Regions from separate parts of the Enterobacter roggenkampii genome, predicted to be linked through region 3. Evidence: predicted binding sites of a transcription regulator. Region 3 holds the regulator's gene; each other region holds the start of a gene.
The links. Region 3 encodes PhoB, which activates phosphate uptake and scavenging genes when phosphate is short. Its sites were predicted from a motif close to CTGTCATAAAACTGNCNNAT; they were not measured.

Region 1 (5,642 bases), 1.0 Mb from region 3:
GCATGTTGTGGGTCACGATAACCACGGTGTAATCCTGCTTCAGCTCGGTGATCAGTTCTTCAATACGACCGGTTGAAATCGGGTCCAGCGCTGAACACGGCTCATCCAGCAGCAACACTTCCGGGCGAATCGCAATACCGCGCGCAATGCACAGACGCTGCTGCTGACCACCGGAGAGAGAGTACCCGCTCTGGTGCAACTTATCTTTGGTTTCGTTCCATAATGCGGCCTTGGTCAAAGCCCACTGCACGCGCTCATCCATATCGGCACGGGAGAGCTTTTCAAACAGGCGAACGCCAAAGGCGATGTTGTCATAAATGGACATCGGGAACGGCGTGGGTTTCTGGAACACCATCCCCACTTTCGCGCGCAGCAGGGCGATATCCTGAGCCTGGGTCAGAATGTTTTCACCGTCGAGGATGATTTCCCCTTCAGCACGCTGCTCCGGATAGAGCGAATACATTTTGTTAAAGGTACGCAGCAGCGTGGATTTCCCACAGCCGGACGGACCGATAAATGCCGTGACCTGGTTCTTCGCGATATCCAGGTTGATGTTCTTCAGGGCATGGAATTTGCCGTAGTAGAAGTTCAAATCACGAACCTGAATCTTACCCGGGGCAGTATCAACCATACTCATTGACTCATTTCCTCATTCGGCGCCGCGAGCTGCCGCGCCGTAAAAAATTAACCGTGTTTCTTCTTCGCGAAAATGACGCGCGCCAGAATGTTCAGCAACAGTACGCAAAGGGTAATGATCAGCACCCCGGCCCAGGCCAGCTGCTGCCATTCCGCGAAGGGGCTCATCGCAAATTTAAAGATCGTCACCGGCAGGTTGGCGATCGGCTGCATCATGTCCGTGCTCCAGAACTGGTTGGAGAGGGACGTAAACAGCAGCGGTGCCGTTTCACCCGCAATACGCGCCACCGCCAGCAGGATACCGGTCATGATCCCGGAGACCGACGCCTTCAGCGTAATCGCAGAGATCATCTTCCATTTTGGCGTACCCAGCGCGTAAGCCGCTTCACGCAGGCTGTCCGGCACCAGTTTTAGCATGTTCTCGGTGGTTCGAATCACAATCGGCACCTGCAGCAGCGCCAGCGCAATCACACCCGCCCAGCCGGAGAAGTGTTCCATCTGCGCCACCACGACGGTATAAACGAACAGACCCACGACGATAGACGGGGCTGACAGCAAAATATCGTTAATGAAGCGAATGACTTCCGCCAGCAAGGATTTACGACCGTATTCCGCCAGGTAGATACCCGCCATAATGCCCAGCGGCGTGCCGAAGACCGTGGCCCAGAGGATCAGCAATCCGCTGCCCGCCAGGGCATTCGCCAGGCCACCACCCGCCGTGTTCGGCGGCGGCGTCATTTCGGTGAACAGCGAGAGTGACATTCCGTCAATCCCGCGAACGACCGTTGAAAAGAGGATCCAGACAAGCCAGAACAGACCGAATGCCATCGTCGCCATAGAGAGCGTCAGGGCAATGCGGTTTTTCATGCGGCGTCTGGCCTGCATTTTGCGGCGGGATTCCGCCAGTTCAGCAGTAGCTTGCATTTCGAGAGTGGCCATTAGCGTGCTCCCTCATTTTTAGCGAGACGCATAATCATCAGCTTGGAAATCGCCAGAACAATGAAGGTAATAACGAACAGAATCAGACCCAGCTCCATCAGCGCCGCGACGTGCAGACCCGATTCCGCTTCCGCAAACTCATTCGCCAGTGCAGAGGTAATACTGTTACCCGGCATATAAAGCGACGCGCTGTCGAGCTGGTAGGTGTTACCGATGATAAAGGTAACCGCCATGGTTTCACCCAGCGCACGACCTAAGCCCAGCATCACGCCCCCGATCACCCCATTTTTGGTGAACGGAAGGACGATGCGCCAGATCACTTCCCAGGTGGTGCAGCCGATACCGTAGGCCGACTCTTTCATCATCACCGGCGTTTGTTCGAACACATCGCGCATCACCGCCGCAATGTACGGAATAATCATGATGGCGAGGATCACACCCGCCGCCAGAATGCCGATACCGAAAGCCGGGCCGGAGAACAGGGCCCCCACAAACGGAATGGCAGAGAGGACGTTACCCACCGGTTCCTGGAAGTACGTGGCGAACAGCGGCGCAAAGATAAACAGGCCCCACATGCCGTAGACGATACTTGGGATGGCCGCCAGCAGTTCGATGGCGATACCCAATGGGCGACGCAGCCAGCCCGGCGCCAGCTCCGTCAGGAACAGGGCGATACCGAAACTTACCGGAACCGCAATCAGCAGGGCGATGAACGAGGTCACCAGCGTGCCGTAAATCGGCACCAGTGCACCGTAGATATCGTTCGGCGCATCCCACTCTTTACTCCACAGGAAGGAGAAACCGAATTTCTGGATGCTCGGCCAGGAGGAGAAAATCAGAGACACGATAATGCCGCCCAGCAGCAATAGCACAATCAGCGCAGCCAGTTTGACCAGCGCGCTGAAAATCATGTCACCTTTTTTACCCGGAGGGTTAAATGCAGGCTTGGTTGCAGCCATAAATTACTCTTCTGTTTGAGACGTTTTTACGAATATGCCCGGTGGCGCTGACGCTTACCGGGCCTACAGAGTAAACCGTAGGGCGGGTAAGCGCAGCGCCACCCGCCATCTTCGTTAAATATATCCTGTTAGTACAGCGCTTTACCGCTGCTGTCTTTCACGTTGGTTTTCCATGCAGCGCGAATCTGCTCAACCACGTTGTCTGGCAGGGTGGCGTAATCCAGAGCGTTAGCCTGTTTGCCGCCGTTTTTGTATGCCCAGTCGAAGAATTTCAGCACTTCAGCGCCCTGTTCAGGTTTCTTCTGCTCTTTGTGCACCAGGATGAAGGTGGTAGAGGTGATTGGCCACGCTCCTTCGCCCTTCTGGTTAGTCAGATCCTGCGCGAAGGATTTGCTCCAGTCAGCGCCTTTGGCGGCGTTAGCAAAGTTCTCTTCGGTCGGGCTAACCGGTTTGCCGTCGGCAGACACCAGTTTGGTGTAGGACAGGTTGTTCTGCTTCGCGTACGCATACTCTACGTAGCCGATGGAGCCAGGCAGACGCTGTACGAACGCGGCGATACCGTCATTACCTTTACCGCCCAGACCGGTAGGCCAGTTAACGGTAGAGCCGGAGCCGACTTTAGATTTCCACTCTTCGTTCACTTTCGCCAGGTAGCTGGTGAACACGAAAGAGGTACCAGAACCATCCGCGCGGCGAACCACGGCGATGTTCTGAGAAGGCAGCTTCAGGCCTGGGTTGAGTTTGGCGATCGCTTCGTCATCCCATTTTTTGATTTTGCCCAGGTAGATGTCACCCAGGGTTTTGCCGTCCAGCACCAGCTCGCCCGACTTCACGCCCGGCAGGTTGATCGCCAGAACCACGCCACCGATCACGGTAGGGAACTGGAACAGGCCTTCCTGAGCCAGTTTGTCATCAGACAGCGGAGCATCTGATGCGCCGAAATCAACCGTGTTCGCGGTAATTTGTTTTACGCCACCGGAGGAGCCGATACCCTGATAGTTAACCTTGTTACCGGTTTCTTTCTGGTAGGTATCCGCCCATTTGGCATACACCGGCGCAGGGAAGGTTGCACCAGCGCCAGTCAGGCTTGCTTCTGCAAATACAGAGAACGCGCTCAGAGATAAGGTCGCGGCGACAACAGTTGCGACAGTGGTACGCATAACTTTCATAATGTCTCCTGCAAGATTTTCGTAAATCGTTGTTTAGTGGCTACGATGAGCAAAATAGGACAAACAGGTGACAGATAAATGTACGAATTATGACAGTTTTATGACAAAGAAAATTTAACTTAAAATTAAACAAAAAAAAGCTTAATTTTCATCTAGTTAGCCACTTTTATGACAGGTTGTTTTCAGAAATATTTTCTTTATGTGACACTGAAAAAAGTAGCTGAAGATGACAAATTGTCATTATTAAAAATGAGAAAGGATTGATGAAAAACAAACCAGGCAGGATAAAAAAGCTCCACCCGAAGGTGGAGCCTGAAGGGTTTATTCTACAGTGACCGATTTCGCCAGGTTACGCGGCTGGTCGACGTCGGTGCCTTTGATCAGCGCCACGTGATAGGCCAGCAGCTGCAGCGGAACGGTGTAGAAGATCGGCGCAATCACCTCTTCCACATGCGGCATCTCGATGATGTGCATGTTGTCGCTGCTGGCGAAACCGGCATCTTTATCAGCAAAGACGTACAGCACGCCGCCACGGGCGCGGACTTCTTCGATGTTGGACTTCAGTTTTTCCAGCAGTTCGTTGTTCGGTGCCACGACGATAACCGGCATATCCGCGTCAATCAGCGCCAACGGACCGTGTTTCAGCTCGCCTGCCGCATAGGCTTCAGCGTGAATGTAAGAGATCTCTTTCAGCTTCAGCGCGCCTTCCAGCGCAATCGGATACTGATCGCCACGGCCCAGGAACAGGGCGTGATGTTTGTCAGAGAAATCTTCCGCCAGAGCTTCAATGCGTTTGTCCTGAGAGAGCATCTGCTCAATACGGCTCGGCAGCGCCTGCAGACCGTGAACGATGTCATGCTCAACAGAGGCATCTTCACCTTTCAGACGCGCCAGTTTCGCCACCAGCATCAGCAGAACCGTCAGCTGAGTGGTAAACGCCTTGGTGGAGGCCACGCCGATTTCGGTACCCGCTTTGGTCATCAGCGCCAGATCGGATTCACGCACCAGCGATGAGCCCGGCACGTTACAGATGGCCAGAGAACCCAGATAACCCAGCTCTTTAGAGAGACGCAGCGCCGCCAGGGTATCTGCCGTTTCACCTGACTGGGAAAGGGTGATCATCAGGCTGTTACGACGCACGGCAGATTTGCGATAGCGGAACTCAGAGGCAATTTCCACGTCGCACGGCACGCCCGCCAGAGATTCAAACCAGTAGCGAGAGACCATACCGGAGTTGTAGGAGGTACCGCAGGCTACGATCTGAATATGCTCAACCTTGCTGAGCAGTTCGTTCGCGTTTGCGCCCAGCTCGCTCAGATCCACTTCACCATGGCTGATGCGCCCGGTCAGGGTGTTTTTGATGGCGTTTGGCTGCTCGTAAATCTCTTTCTGCATGTAGTGACGGTAAGCGCCTTTGTCGCCCGCGTCGTACTGCAGATTCGATTCGATCTCCTGACGTTTCACCTGCTCGCCTTTGGTATCGAACACGGTTACGCTGCGGCGAGTCACTTCGGCGATATCCCCCTCTTCGAGGAAGATAAAGCGACGCGTTACCGGCAGTAGTGCCAGCTGATCGGAAGCGATAAAGTTTTCACCCATGCCCAGGCCGATAACCATCGGGCTACCGGAACGCGCGGCCAGCAGCGTGGACGGGTCGCGGGAATCCATGATCACCGTACCGTACGCACCGCGTAGCTGAGGAATAGCGCGCAGCACCGCATCACGCAGCGTACCGCCCTGCTCAAGTTCCCAGTGCACCAGGTGAGCAATCACTTCGGTGTCAGTTTCAGAGACGAAGGTGTAGCCGCGCGCTTTCAGTGCTTCACGCAGCGGTTCGTGGTTTTCGATAATGCCGTTGTGCACGACCACGATGTGTTCAGACACATGCGGGTGCGCGTTGCCTTCAGACGGTTCGCCGTGCGTCGCCCAGCGGGTGTGC
Region 2 (5,642 bases), 150 kb from region 3:
TCTTGATGTGGATTTTACCGGTCACCTGTCGACGCTCACCCTTGGGCTTACCGGACAGCCGCAGCCCGTCACCCTCAAGACCGTCAGCCAGCCAGGATGGAACCCGGGCACGGCGGTTCGCATTGATATTGCTGGCACCGCGCGTGTATTCGACTATTCTTAATATTCATTAATAATTTCATGCAATGGACTGTTATAAAAGAATTTTCCAGAATATATGGCATTTCCTGAGATTCTCTACCATGCTCATAAAACCTCACCATCATGTGTGAGGTTTTTCGTAGTTGCTGATTAATCTCAAGGAAAAAGGTTATGAAAAAGACGACTGCTATTTTGTTGGGAACGGCGTTACTGTTTACGACCAATGCTTTTGCTGCCCAACTGCTGACTAAAAATGAGTTCAAGAAAGTCGAGTCTCAGTATCAAAAAATCGGTACGGTAAGCACCTCAAATGAAGTATCGGTTGATGATGCAAAAAAAGAACTGATTGAGAAAGCCGATAAGCAAGGCGCGGATGTTCTGGTGCTCACCTCAGGGAACACCAACAATAAAATTCACGGTACGGCTAATATCTACAAGAAAAAATAACGTCACTGCAGCCACCCCATTTTGGGGTGGTTGTTCCTCATCCTGTCTCCCCACCTCTTCCTGTTGTTCGCGGTTACGCTTGCTAACGCACGGATAATGCGTATAGTTCTCATTTGCATTGCTATCAATACATTCTAAGGCCTGACAACGGGCTATTTTTGCGCGCACTTTCAAATGAGTTAACGATGAACAACACCAGAATACACAAAACGCTGCTGGCGCTCGCCGTTGGCGCGGTAACGCATTCCGCCTTCGCGGCGGACGATCAAAAAGAAGATACCCTCGTTGTGCACTCTGCACCGGTCAGCGATTTCAAACCCGGTGGGGACCAGCTGGTACCGGCCTTCCTTGACGGACAGGTGGCGAACGGCGGGCGTATGGGGATGCTCGGTCAGCAGAACGCCATGGACGTGCCGTTCAACATCATCAGCTATACCTCGAAGCTGGTGGAAGATCAGCAGGCGAAAACCATTGCTGATGTGGTCGCCAACGACGCGGGCGTACAGTTCGTTCAGGGGTACGGCAACAGCGCGGAAACCTACCGCATCCGTGGCCTGAAGTTCGACGGCGACGACATGACCTTTGGCGGACTGTCCGGCGTGCTGCCGCGTCAGGTGGTGGATACGCAGATGGTTGAGCGCATTGAGATCTTCAAAGGGGCAAACGCCCTGATGAACGGCGCGGCGAGCTCGGGCGTGGGCGGGATGATCAACCTTGAGCCAAAACACGCGGGCGAACTCCCGCAGGCGAAAGTGGGCGTCGACTACACCTCGGACTCCCAGATTGGCACCACGCTGGATGCGGGCCGTCGCTACGGCGACAGCGACCAGTTTGGCGCGCGGGTGAACCTGGTCCACCGCGAAGGGGAAACCGGCATACCGAACGACCGCCGCCGCACCACGCTGCTCTCCACCGGTCTGGATTACAAAGGCGACCGTTTCCGCACCTCGCTGGATCTGGGTTATCAGAAGAAAACCTTCCACGGCAGCCCGACCAGCGTCAATATTTCGGCGGTGGATTTCGTGCCCAAGCCGCCGAAAAACGATCGCAACTTCTCGCAGAAGTGGGCCTACAGCAACATCGAAAACGAATTTGGGATGTGGCGCAGCGAGTACGACATCACCGACGGCTGGACCGCCTATACCGGCCTGGGCGCGCAGCACGCGCACGAGGAAGGGATCTACAGCGCGCCGAAGCTGCTGGATAAAAGCGGTAAAGCAACGGTCAGCCGCCTTGATACCAACCGCATCAGCGATTCCGTCAGCGGCATGGCGGGCATTCGCGGTAATTTCAATACCGGCTTCGTCTCGCACAAGGTCAACGTTGGCTATTCTGCGATGACCAAAAATGAAAAGATCGCGTGGAAAATGTCGGCGACGAAGGATAACCCGACCACCAACATCTACCACAACACCGGCGTCGATATGCCGGACAGCACTAACTTCAACGGCTCCGGCGGCAAATACAGCGATCCGCTGACCAGCGGGCGCACCCGCACCCAGGGCTGGCTGCTGAGCGATACCCTGGGCGTGCTTGACGACAAGCTGCTGTTCACCGCAGGCGCGCGCCATCAGAAGGTGGTCGTTCGCGGGTATAACAAAGTTACCGGTGCGGAAAACGCGGCAGACGGTTTCGACGGCAGCCGCTGGATGCCAACCTACGGCGTGGTCTACAAGCCGTGGGAGGAAATTTCCCTCTACGCCAACCACACCGAAGCGCTGCAGCCGGGCAAAACCGCACCTAACACCGCCACCAACTACGGCCAGAGCACCGGCATTGTTCACTCTAAGCAGAACGAAGTGGGCGTGAAGGCGGACTTTGGCCGCGTGGGCGGATCGCTTGCGCTGTTTGAGATCAAGATGCCGTCGGCGATCCTCGATGCTAACAATCACTATGGCCTGGATGCCGAGCAGCGTAACCGCGGCGTGGAGCTAAACGTCTTCGGCGAGCCGATGCTCGGGATGCGCCTCAACGCCAGCGCCACCTGGCTGCAGGCGGAGCTGACCAAAACCAAAAACGGCGTAAATCAGGGCAACGATGCCATTGGTGTCCCGAACGTCTACGCCGTGCTGGGGGCAGAGTATGACATCAAGCCGATTGATGGCCTGACGGCGACCGCCCGCGTCAACCACTCTGGCGCGCAGTACGCCGATCTTGCCAACACCAAAAAGATCGACAGCTACACCACGCTGGATCTGGGGATGCGCTATCGCTTCGCGGTGAACCACAATGCAAACCAGATGACGGTGCGCGCGGGCATCGACAACGTGACCAATGAAAACTACTGGGCCAGCGTGGACGATTCCGGCACCTACATCACGCAGGGCGAGCCGCGTACCTTTAAGGTCTCGGTTGGCTACGAGTTCTAAGCGTTCCACCTCGTTATCCGGGGCAGGGACGCCCCACACCTCCGCCGTTGTGTTATAAAATTGTAATAAAAGCTTCTTAGACTGGTCGCCGACTCCTTACCTCTTGGCCAATGACAGGAAGCCGCTATGGGCAGACCCCTCAAATCCGTTTTTAAAAAAGAACATCGCGACGACATCGCTAACCGCAGCGCGAACCCGGTATTCTCCGAGGTGGCAGAGGTGTTCCTCTCCCGCCGTCGTTTTCTCCAGATGGGCGCCGTGGCGGGCGCTGCCGTTTCATTCCCCTTTCTGATCAAACCCGAAAATGCGATTGCCGCGGTATCAAAGCCTTCTGCACTGGCAAAAGCGGTTTCCCTGGGCTTTACCAGCATCGACGTCTCCACGGAAGATACGGTGAGGGTGCCGGAAGGCTATATCGCCCGCCCGTTTTATCGCTGGGGGGATCCGACGGGGCTCAAAAACAACATGCCGGCCTTTAAGCCGGATGCCAGCAACACCGCAGACGAACAGGCTGCGCAGGCGGGCATGCACCACGACGGCATGGCGTGGTTTAGCCTGCCGCAGGGGGAGCAAAACCCGGAGCATGGCCTGCTGGCAATGAACCATGAATACATCGACAACGGGATGCTGTTTACCGACGGTACGGCGAACTGGAGCCTCGACAAGGCCCGCAAGGGGCAGAACGCGATGGGCGTGTCGGTGGTGGAAGTGAAAAAATCGGGCAGCGACTGGCAGGTGGTTCGCCCGTCTTCGTATGCCCGCCGCATTACCGTCAATACGCCGATGCAGCTTACCGGCCCGGCGCGGCATCAGGACTTAATGAAAACCGCCGCCGACCCGCAGGGGGAGCGCGTGCTGGGCACCATGCAGAACTGCGCCAACGGCCATACGCCATGGGGCACCTATCTCACCTGCGAGGAAAACTGGTCGGATATTTTTGTCAAAAAAACCGATCTCAACCCGCTGGAAAAACGCTACGGGATCAGCGACAGCGATGAATCCTACCGCTGGAACGAGGTGGACGAGCGGTTCAGCGTTGATAAAACTCCTAACGAACCTAACCGCTTCGGCTGGGTCGTGGAGATCGATCCCTACAACCCGACCTCCACGCCGCGCAAGCACACCGCCCTGGGCCGCTTCAAGCATGAGGGGGCGGCCGTCACGCTTGCCGCCGATAGCCGCGTGGTGGTCTATATGGGGGACGACCAGAAGTTCGAGTACATCTATAAGTTTGTCTCGGACAAAAAATACGATCCCGCTAACCGTGAAGCCAATATGCAGCTGCTGACGTCCGGCACGCTGTACGTTGCCCGCTTCAACGAAGACGGGAGCGGCGACTGGCTGCCGCTGATCTTCGGGCAAAATGGTCTGGATAAGAGCAGCGGGTTTGAAAACCAGGGCGATCTGCTGATTAAAACCCGCCTGGCGGCAGACGCGGTGGGGGCAACGAAGATGGATCGCCCCGAGTGGATAGCGGTCGACCCGCACGCCAGCGGCAGCGTCTACTGTACGCTCACCAACAACAGCGATCGCGGGAAGGAGGGTAAGGCACCGGTTGATGCCGCCAACCCGCGCGCTAATAACGTGTTTGGTCATATTATGCACTGGCACGAAGAGGGGGCCGATCCTGCTGCCGCTCGCTTTAAGTGGGATATTCTGGTGATGGGCGGGCGGACCGACAGCGACGATCCAAAGGCTAAAGGTTCCATGCAGGGGGCGGCTTTCGGCAGCCCCGATGGCCTGTCGTTCGATCATCAGGGCGTGCTGTGGATCCAGACCGACGTCTCTTCCAGCACCATCAATAAGAAAGCCTACGAGGGGATGGGCAATAACCAGATGGTGGCCACCATTCCGGGCACCAACGAGTACCGCCGTTTCCTGACCGGACCGCGCGGGTGTGAAATTACCGGGATTGCGTTTACGCCGGATAACCGGACGCTGTTCATCAACATTCAGCATCCGGGGGAGGGCGGGGATGATATCACCGACCCTGCTAACCCTCGCGCTGTTTCCAACTGGCCAGACGTGAACCCGAACGGACGCCCGCGTTCCTCAACGGTGGTCATCGTCAAAGCGGACGGCGGGATCATCGGCTCATAACCTTGCATCGCCGGGGGCATGCCGTGCTCCCGGCGTTAAACTTGCTACCGCCAGCATGAAGTGTTAAAACGTGCCCCTTCTAAAAAAGAGACAGGGGTAGGACGTGAAAGACGCGTCATCCGCTTCAGGCCATGGTAGCGCTGAAGCCTCGTCGGATCAGAATCCGACGCTGCAACGTGGTTTGCAAAATCGACATATTCAGTTAATTGCCCTTGGCGGCGCAATCGGTACCGGGCTCTTTCTCGGCATCGGCCCCGCTATTCAGATGGCCGGTCCGGCGGTGCTGCTGGGTTACGGTATCGCCGGGATTATCGCCTTCCTGATCATGCGCCAGCTTGGCGAGATGGTCGTTGAAGAGCCGGTGTCAGGCTCCTTCGCGCATTTTGCCTATAAATACTGGGGCCCGTTCGCAGGCTTCCTCTCCGGCTGGAACTACTGGGTGATGTTCGTGCTGGTCGGGATGGCGGAGCTGACCGCCGCAGGCATCTATATGCAGTACTGGCTGCCGGATGTCCCGACGTGGATCTGGGCGGCGGCCTTCTTCATCATCATTAACGCCGTTAACCTCGTCAACGTGCGCCTGTA
Region 3 (5,642 bases):
GAGCTGGCGGAGGGGTTATGAACCGACATTTCGCCGAGGGCGCGCATGATGATATACGCCGCCACGCCGCCGATGATGTACGCCAGCAGCACGCTTGGACCGGCCATTTTGATGGCATCTGCCGAGCCATAAAAAAGACCGGTGCCAATAGCAGAGCCCAGCGCCATAAAGCGGATGTGGCGCGTGCTCAATCCACGTTTAAGTTTGTTAGTGCTTTCCATTTAAATCTTGCCATTCAACACGAAAAAAACAAAAAACCACGGGGCCTTAAGCCCCGTGGTTAAACAGTTTGTTGCCGTTGATTAATGGGCGTTCGATGCGACCTGACGCCCTGCAGCACGATCCCAGATAACCGCCAGAACCAGTGCAACAACGGTAGGCATCAGCCAGGCCAGACCCTGCTCGGACAGCGGCAGACGCTGTGTCCAGGCTGGCAGAATTTCAGCGAACGCTGATGCTTTAATCCCGTCAAGGATACCAAAAATCAGGCTGATAAACATGGCTGGCGCAATAATTCGTGAGGAGTTGTTCCACCACGGGCGGGTGAAGCTCAGCACCACCAGCACGATGCACGGCGGATAGATCGCCGTCAGTACCGGAATAGAGACCTGAATCAGGTGGCTCAGACCGAGGTTGGATACCGCCATGGAGAAGATACCAAGGATAAACACCAGGGTGCGGTAAGAGAGCGGCAGGTACTGCGCAAAGAACTCAGCACAGGCGCAGGTCAGGCCAACCGCGGTAACCAGGCAGGCCAGGAAGATGAGCGCCGCCAGCAGCATACTGCCTGCACCACCGAAGGTGTGCTGGACATAGGCGTGCAGGATAGCCGCACCGTTGGCGTTCTGGTCGACCAGCATCGCGCTATCGGAGCCCAGGCGGAACAGAGCCAGATACAGCAGCGTCAGGCCTACACCGGCCATCAGGCCAGCCCAGATGGTGTAGCGGGTCAGCAGACGCGCTTCGGTCACACCGCGGGAACGCGCGGCGTTAACGATAACGATACCAAACACCATCGCGCCCAGCGTATCCATCGTCAGGTAGCCGTTCACAAAGCCGTTAGAGAACGCGGCGTTTTTATAGGCGTCCATCGCGTCGCTAATCGGGCCTGCAGGCCAGACGATAGCCGCCACCGCCAGAACAATCAGCGCCACAATTTTCAGCGGAGCCAGGAAGTTACCCACGGTATCCAGCAGCTTGCCCGGATAGAGGGAAACCAGAATCACGATAGCGAAGTAGATCAGGCTGTAGATGAACAGCGGCATCGCGCCGTCACCGGTCAGCGGAGCAATACCCACTTCAAAGGAAACGGTCGCGGTACGCGGGGTGGCAAACAGCGGACCCACGGCCAGATAGCATACGGTTGCCAGCAGAACGCCCGCCACTTTGCCAATCGGGGTGCTGAGGCTATCCACACCGCCGCCGACTTTCGCCAGCGCGATGACGGTCAGCACCGGCAGACCCACGGCAGTAATCAGGAAACCAAACGCGGCGGTCCAGACGTGTTCACCCGCCTGTAAGCCAACCATTGGAGGGAAAATGATGTTGCCTGCGCCAACGAACAGCGCAAATGTCATAAAGCCCAGCGCGATGATGTCACGCGATTTTAAGTGATGGGTCATAAAACCTTACTGCCTGTGGATGTGGTGTTGAAAACATTGAGATTTTCGCTGCCCCTGACGGGACGATACAGCCGAAAATTTGCTCAATTTTAGCGGGATATGCTCCCGTCCTGGCGTGGAGAAGAATAGTTTTTCGATTTACCACGCAAATACAGTCGGTCTGACAGTATCTGGGGGGCAATTTAAACGCTTATAACGTTTAAAGGCAAGGTGGGATCGTAAAACCAGAACAATATGCCAGCATGAAAATACACTCCAGCACAATACGCTAATTATAAGAAAAACCCATGGCTAATCATGCGAACAAAAAACAGCCAGCCGTATAAAATTCACACGCGTTTCGCTTGACTGCAAAGCAAACGGGCCAGCGATGGCTGACCCGTGGAAAGGTAAAATGACACACCTGCCGTCAGGCGATCTTTTTGGCAATTAATCGTTCCGGGATCACGAAGCTGAAGCGGGTTCCTTTACCCAGGGTACTCTGAATATCGAGACGGCTTTCATGGTGATTCACCGCGTGTTTCACAATCGCCAGCCCCAGGCCGCTTCCGCCCGTCTGCCGCGATCGCGCTTTATCCACGCGATAGAAGCGCTCGGTCAGACGCGGAATATGCTCCGGCGCGATCCCCGGCCCGTTGTCCTCCACGCTAAACTCGGCCCCCGTTGGGATATGCTGCCAGCGCACCACGATCTCCGTTCCTTCCGGCGTATGGTTTACCGCGTTATACACCAGGTTTGAGATAGCGCTACGCAGTTCATCTTCGCTGCCCAGCACCTTAAGCGTGTTGTCGACCTCAAAGGTCAGGTGATGCTTTTTGTGGCTTAACGTCTGCGCTTCACGCTCCACGACCCGCAGCATCATCGGCACATCGATGGTGTCATTCAGCGCGAGCGTGGGTGCCGCTTCAATCTTCGAGAGCGTCAGCAGCTGCTTCACCAGGCCTTCCATCCGGTGCGTTTGCTCGCGCATGGTGTGCAGCGCTTTTTCACGCGGCGCACCTTCCAGCGTTTGCTCCTGCATCATCTCCAGGTAGCCTTGAAGCACGGTCAGCGGGGTACGCAATTCGTGACTGACGTTGGCGAAGAAGTTGCGGCGCGCCCCTTCCAGCTGGTGCATCTGGGTGACATCGCGCGCCACCATCAGCCACTGCTTATCGCTGTAGGGCATCACGCGGATCTCCAGATGGCGACCGTTATTGAGCTTGAGATTGTGCGGACGGGTAAAATCACGCTTTTTCAGGTACAGCGTAAACTCGGGATAACGCAGAAGGTTGAGGATATTCTGGCCATTATCGTCCGGCCAGCGCAGGCCCAGCAGCTGCTGCGCCAGGCCGTTACACCAGAAGATCGTCCCTTCTTCGGTGGTCAGAATGACCGCATCCGGTAGCGACTCCGCACCGCTGCGAAAACGCTTAATCAGGCTTCCCAGCTCGCGGCGGCGCTTTTTATTTCGCATCTGCATCTGGTGCAGACCGTACAGCAGCGGCTCCCAGCTGCCGCTTCCGGGCGGCGGCGTCATGCTTCGGTCAACCCACAGCCACCAGGAGAGGCGCAGCAGGTTCCAGAAATGCCAGATCAGCAGCCCGGTGACCGACGCCAGCAGAAACCACGGCAGATGTCCAAGAAAGGCCCCCAGAATGAAGGCCGGAATACAGCATAAGATCAGTTCAAAGACGAGCCTTTTCCATGACAGACGTTCCAGCACGCGTCACACTCCTGTCATTGTTCAGAAACGGGTAGAAAAACGATAACCCGTGCCGCGGACCGTCTGCACCATGCGATCGTGGCCGCTCAGTTCCAGCGCTTTTCGCAGGCGGCGGATATGTACGTCAACCGTCCGGTCTTCGACATACACGTTAGTTCCCCAGACGTTATTCAGCAACTGCTCGCGGCTGTACACGCGTTCCGGGTGGGTCATAAAGAAGTGCAGAAGTTTAAATTCGGTAGGCCCCATGTCGAGGGGATTTTCACCGGTCATCACGCGGTGAGAAGTCGGATCAAGGCTCAGCCCCTGCATCTCAATCACCTCTTCCACCGCCATCGGCGAAATACGGCGCATCACGGCTTTAATGCGGGCCACCAGCTCTTTGGGGGAGAACGGTTTGGTAATGTAATCGTCCGCGCCGGTCTCCAGACCGCGCACACGATCCTCTTCTTCTCCGCGCGCCGTAAGCATCACAACCGGGATGTCGCGGGTCAGCGCTTCACGCTTCAGGTGTTTGATAAACTGCAGTCCGGAGCCGCCGGGCAGCATCCAGTCCAGCAGAATCAGATCGGGCCAGGGTTCATTCAGCTGGTTCACTGCGCTGTCATAATCTTCCGCTTCAACCGGCTGGAAGCCGTTTTGCTCGAGCACGAAGCACACCATTTCACGAATTGGAGCTTCATCTTCTACGACCAGAATACGTCTCGCCATACTTTGCCCTGTCTTATCTTATTTACGTTACAAGTTTGTAATTCGGCGCCATTATGCGTCAGATTTATGACAGATTTATGAAAAACAGTACCACTATAAATGGCAAACTGTTGTTTTATTACAGCGGTTATTTTCCCTTCTCTGAACGTTTATAATCCTGCTTTCTCTTTTTTGCCACGGATCAGCTATGCGCATACTTCACACCTCGGACTGGCATCTGGGTCAAAATTTTTACAGCAAAAGCCGTGCGGCTGAACATGAAGCGTTCCTGAACTGGCTGCTGGAAACGGCCCGGACGCATGAGGTGGACGCGATTATCGTGGCGGGAGATATTTTTGATACCGGCTCGCCGCCGAGCTATGCGCGTGAGCTGTACAACCGCTTCGTGGTGAATCTGCAGCAAACCGGCTGTCATCTGGTGATTGTCGCCGGCAACCATGATTCCGTCGCGACGCTTAACGAATCCCGCGACATCCTGGCGTTTCTCAATACCACCGTCGTCGCCAGCGCCGGGCACGCCCCGCAGATCCTGAAAAAGCGCGACGGGTCGCCCGGGGCGGTACTGTGTCCGATTCCCTTTTTGCGTCCGCGCGACATCGTGCAAAGCCAGGCGGGGCTGTCGGGCGCGGAAAAGCAGCAGCATTTGTTACAGGCGATCGCCGACTATTACCGCCAGCAGCACGCCGAAGCCTGTGCCCTGCGCGGTGACCAGCCGATTCCGGTGATTGCGACCGGGCACCTCACCACCGTCGGGGCCAGTAAAAGTGACGCCGTGCGTGACATCTATATCGGCACGCTGGATGCCTTTCCGGCGCAGCACTTCCCGCCAGCCGACTACATTGCGCTCGGACACATCCACCGGGCGCAGATCGTCGGCGGCTGCGAGCACATCCGCTACTGCGGCTCGCCCCTTTCGCTCAGCTTTGACGAAACGGGCAAAGCCAAATCCGTACATCTGGTGACCTTCTCCGACGGAAAACTCAGCGCCGTCGACACGCTGGAGGTGCCCGTTACCCAGCCACTGGCGGTGCTGAAAGGCGATCTCGATGCCATCACCGCCCAGCTGGAGCAGTGGCGCGGCGTCGAGCAAGATCCCCCCATCTGGCTGGACATCGAAATCACCACCGACGACTACCTGCACGATATGCAGCGGAAAATCCAGGCGCTGACCGAAGACCTGCCGGTAGAGGTCTTGCTGGTGCGCCGCAGCCGCGAGCAGCGCGAGAAAATTCTGCTAAGCGCTCAACGCGAAACGCTCAGTGAACTGGGGGTCGAAGAGGTATTTGAACGCAGGCTCTCACAGGAGGAGATTGACGATGCGAAGCGCGCAAGGCTCAGCGAACTGTTCAGCCATACCCTGCATGCGCTCAATGATGAGGAAGAAAACGCATGAAAATTCTGAGCCTGCGCCTGAAAAATCTCAACTCCCTCAAGGGCGAGTGGAAAATTGACTTTACCGCTGAGCCGTTTGCCAGCAACGGGCTGTTTGCCATCACCGGCGCAACCGGGGCAGGTAAAACCACCCTGCTCGACGCCATCTGTCTGGCGCTTTATCACGAAACGCCGCGCCTGAATAAAGTCTCCCAGGCGCAAAATGACCTGAT

Region 1: pstS (phosphate ABC transporter substrate-binding protein PstS) is a predicted target of PhoB. The motif match lies at 3,791-3,810, and genes of this name have one in related genera.
Region 2: BFV67_RS05190 (PhoX family protein) is a predicted target of PhoB. The motif match lies at 3,007-3,026, and genes of this name have one in related genera.

The regions. Positions count from the first base shown of each region.
Region 1 is NZ_CP017184.1:4,712,202-4,717,843, reverse strand. Features, by position in the region: gene pstB (phosphate ABC transporter ATP-binding protein PstB) at 1-637, opposite strand, end outside; gene pstA (phosphate ABC transporter permease PstA) at 685-1,575, opposite strand; gene pstC (phosphate ABC transporter permease PstC) at 1,575-2,534, opposite strand; gene pstS (phosphate ABC transporter substrate-binding protein PstS) at 2,663-3,703, opposite strand; gene glmS (glutamine--fructose-6-phosphate transaminase (isomerizing)) at 4,025-5,642, opposite strand, start outside.
Region 2 is NZ_CP017184.1:1,122,117-1,127,758, forward strand. Features, by position in the region: gene BFV67_RS05175 (ABC transporter ATP-binding protein) at 1-163, shown strand, start outside; gene yahO (DUF1471 family periplasmic protein YahO) at 313-588, shown strand; gene BFV67_RS05185 (TonB-dependent receptor) at 774-2,957, shown strand; gene BFV67_RS05190 (PhoX family protein) at 3,084-5,057, shown strand; gene pheP (phenylalanine transporter) at 5,161-5,642, shown strand, end outside.
Region 3 is NZ_CP017184.1:974,288-979,929, reverse strand. Features, by position in the region: gene proY (proline-specific permease ProY) at 1-221, opposite strand, end outside; gene brnQ (branched-chain amino acid transporter carrier protein BrnQ) at 303-1,622, opposite strand; gene phoR (phosphate regulon sensor histidine kinase PhoR) at 2,032-3,327, opposite strand; gene phoB (phosphate response regulator transcription factor PhoB) at 3,349-4,038, opposite strand; gene sbcD (exonuclease subunit SbcD) at 4,226-5,431, shown strand; gene sbcC (exonuclease subunit SbcC) at 5,428-5,642, shown strand, end outside.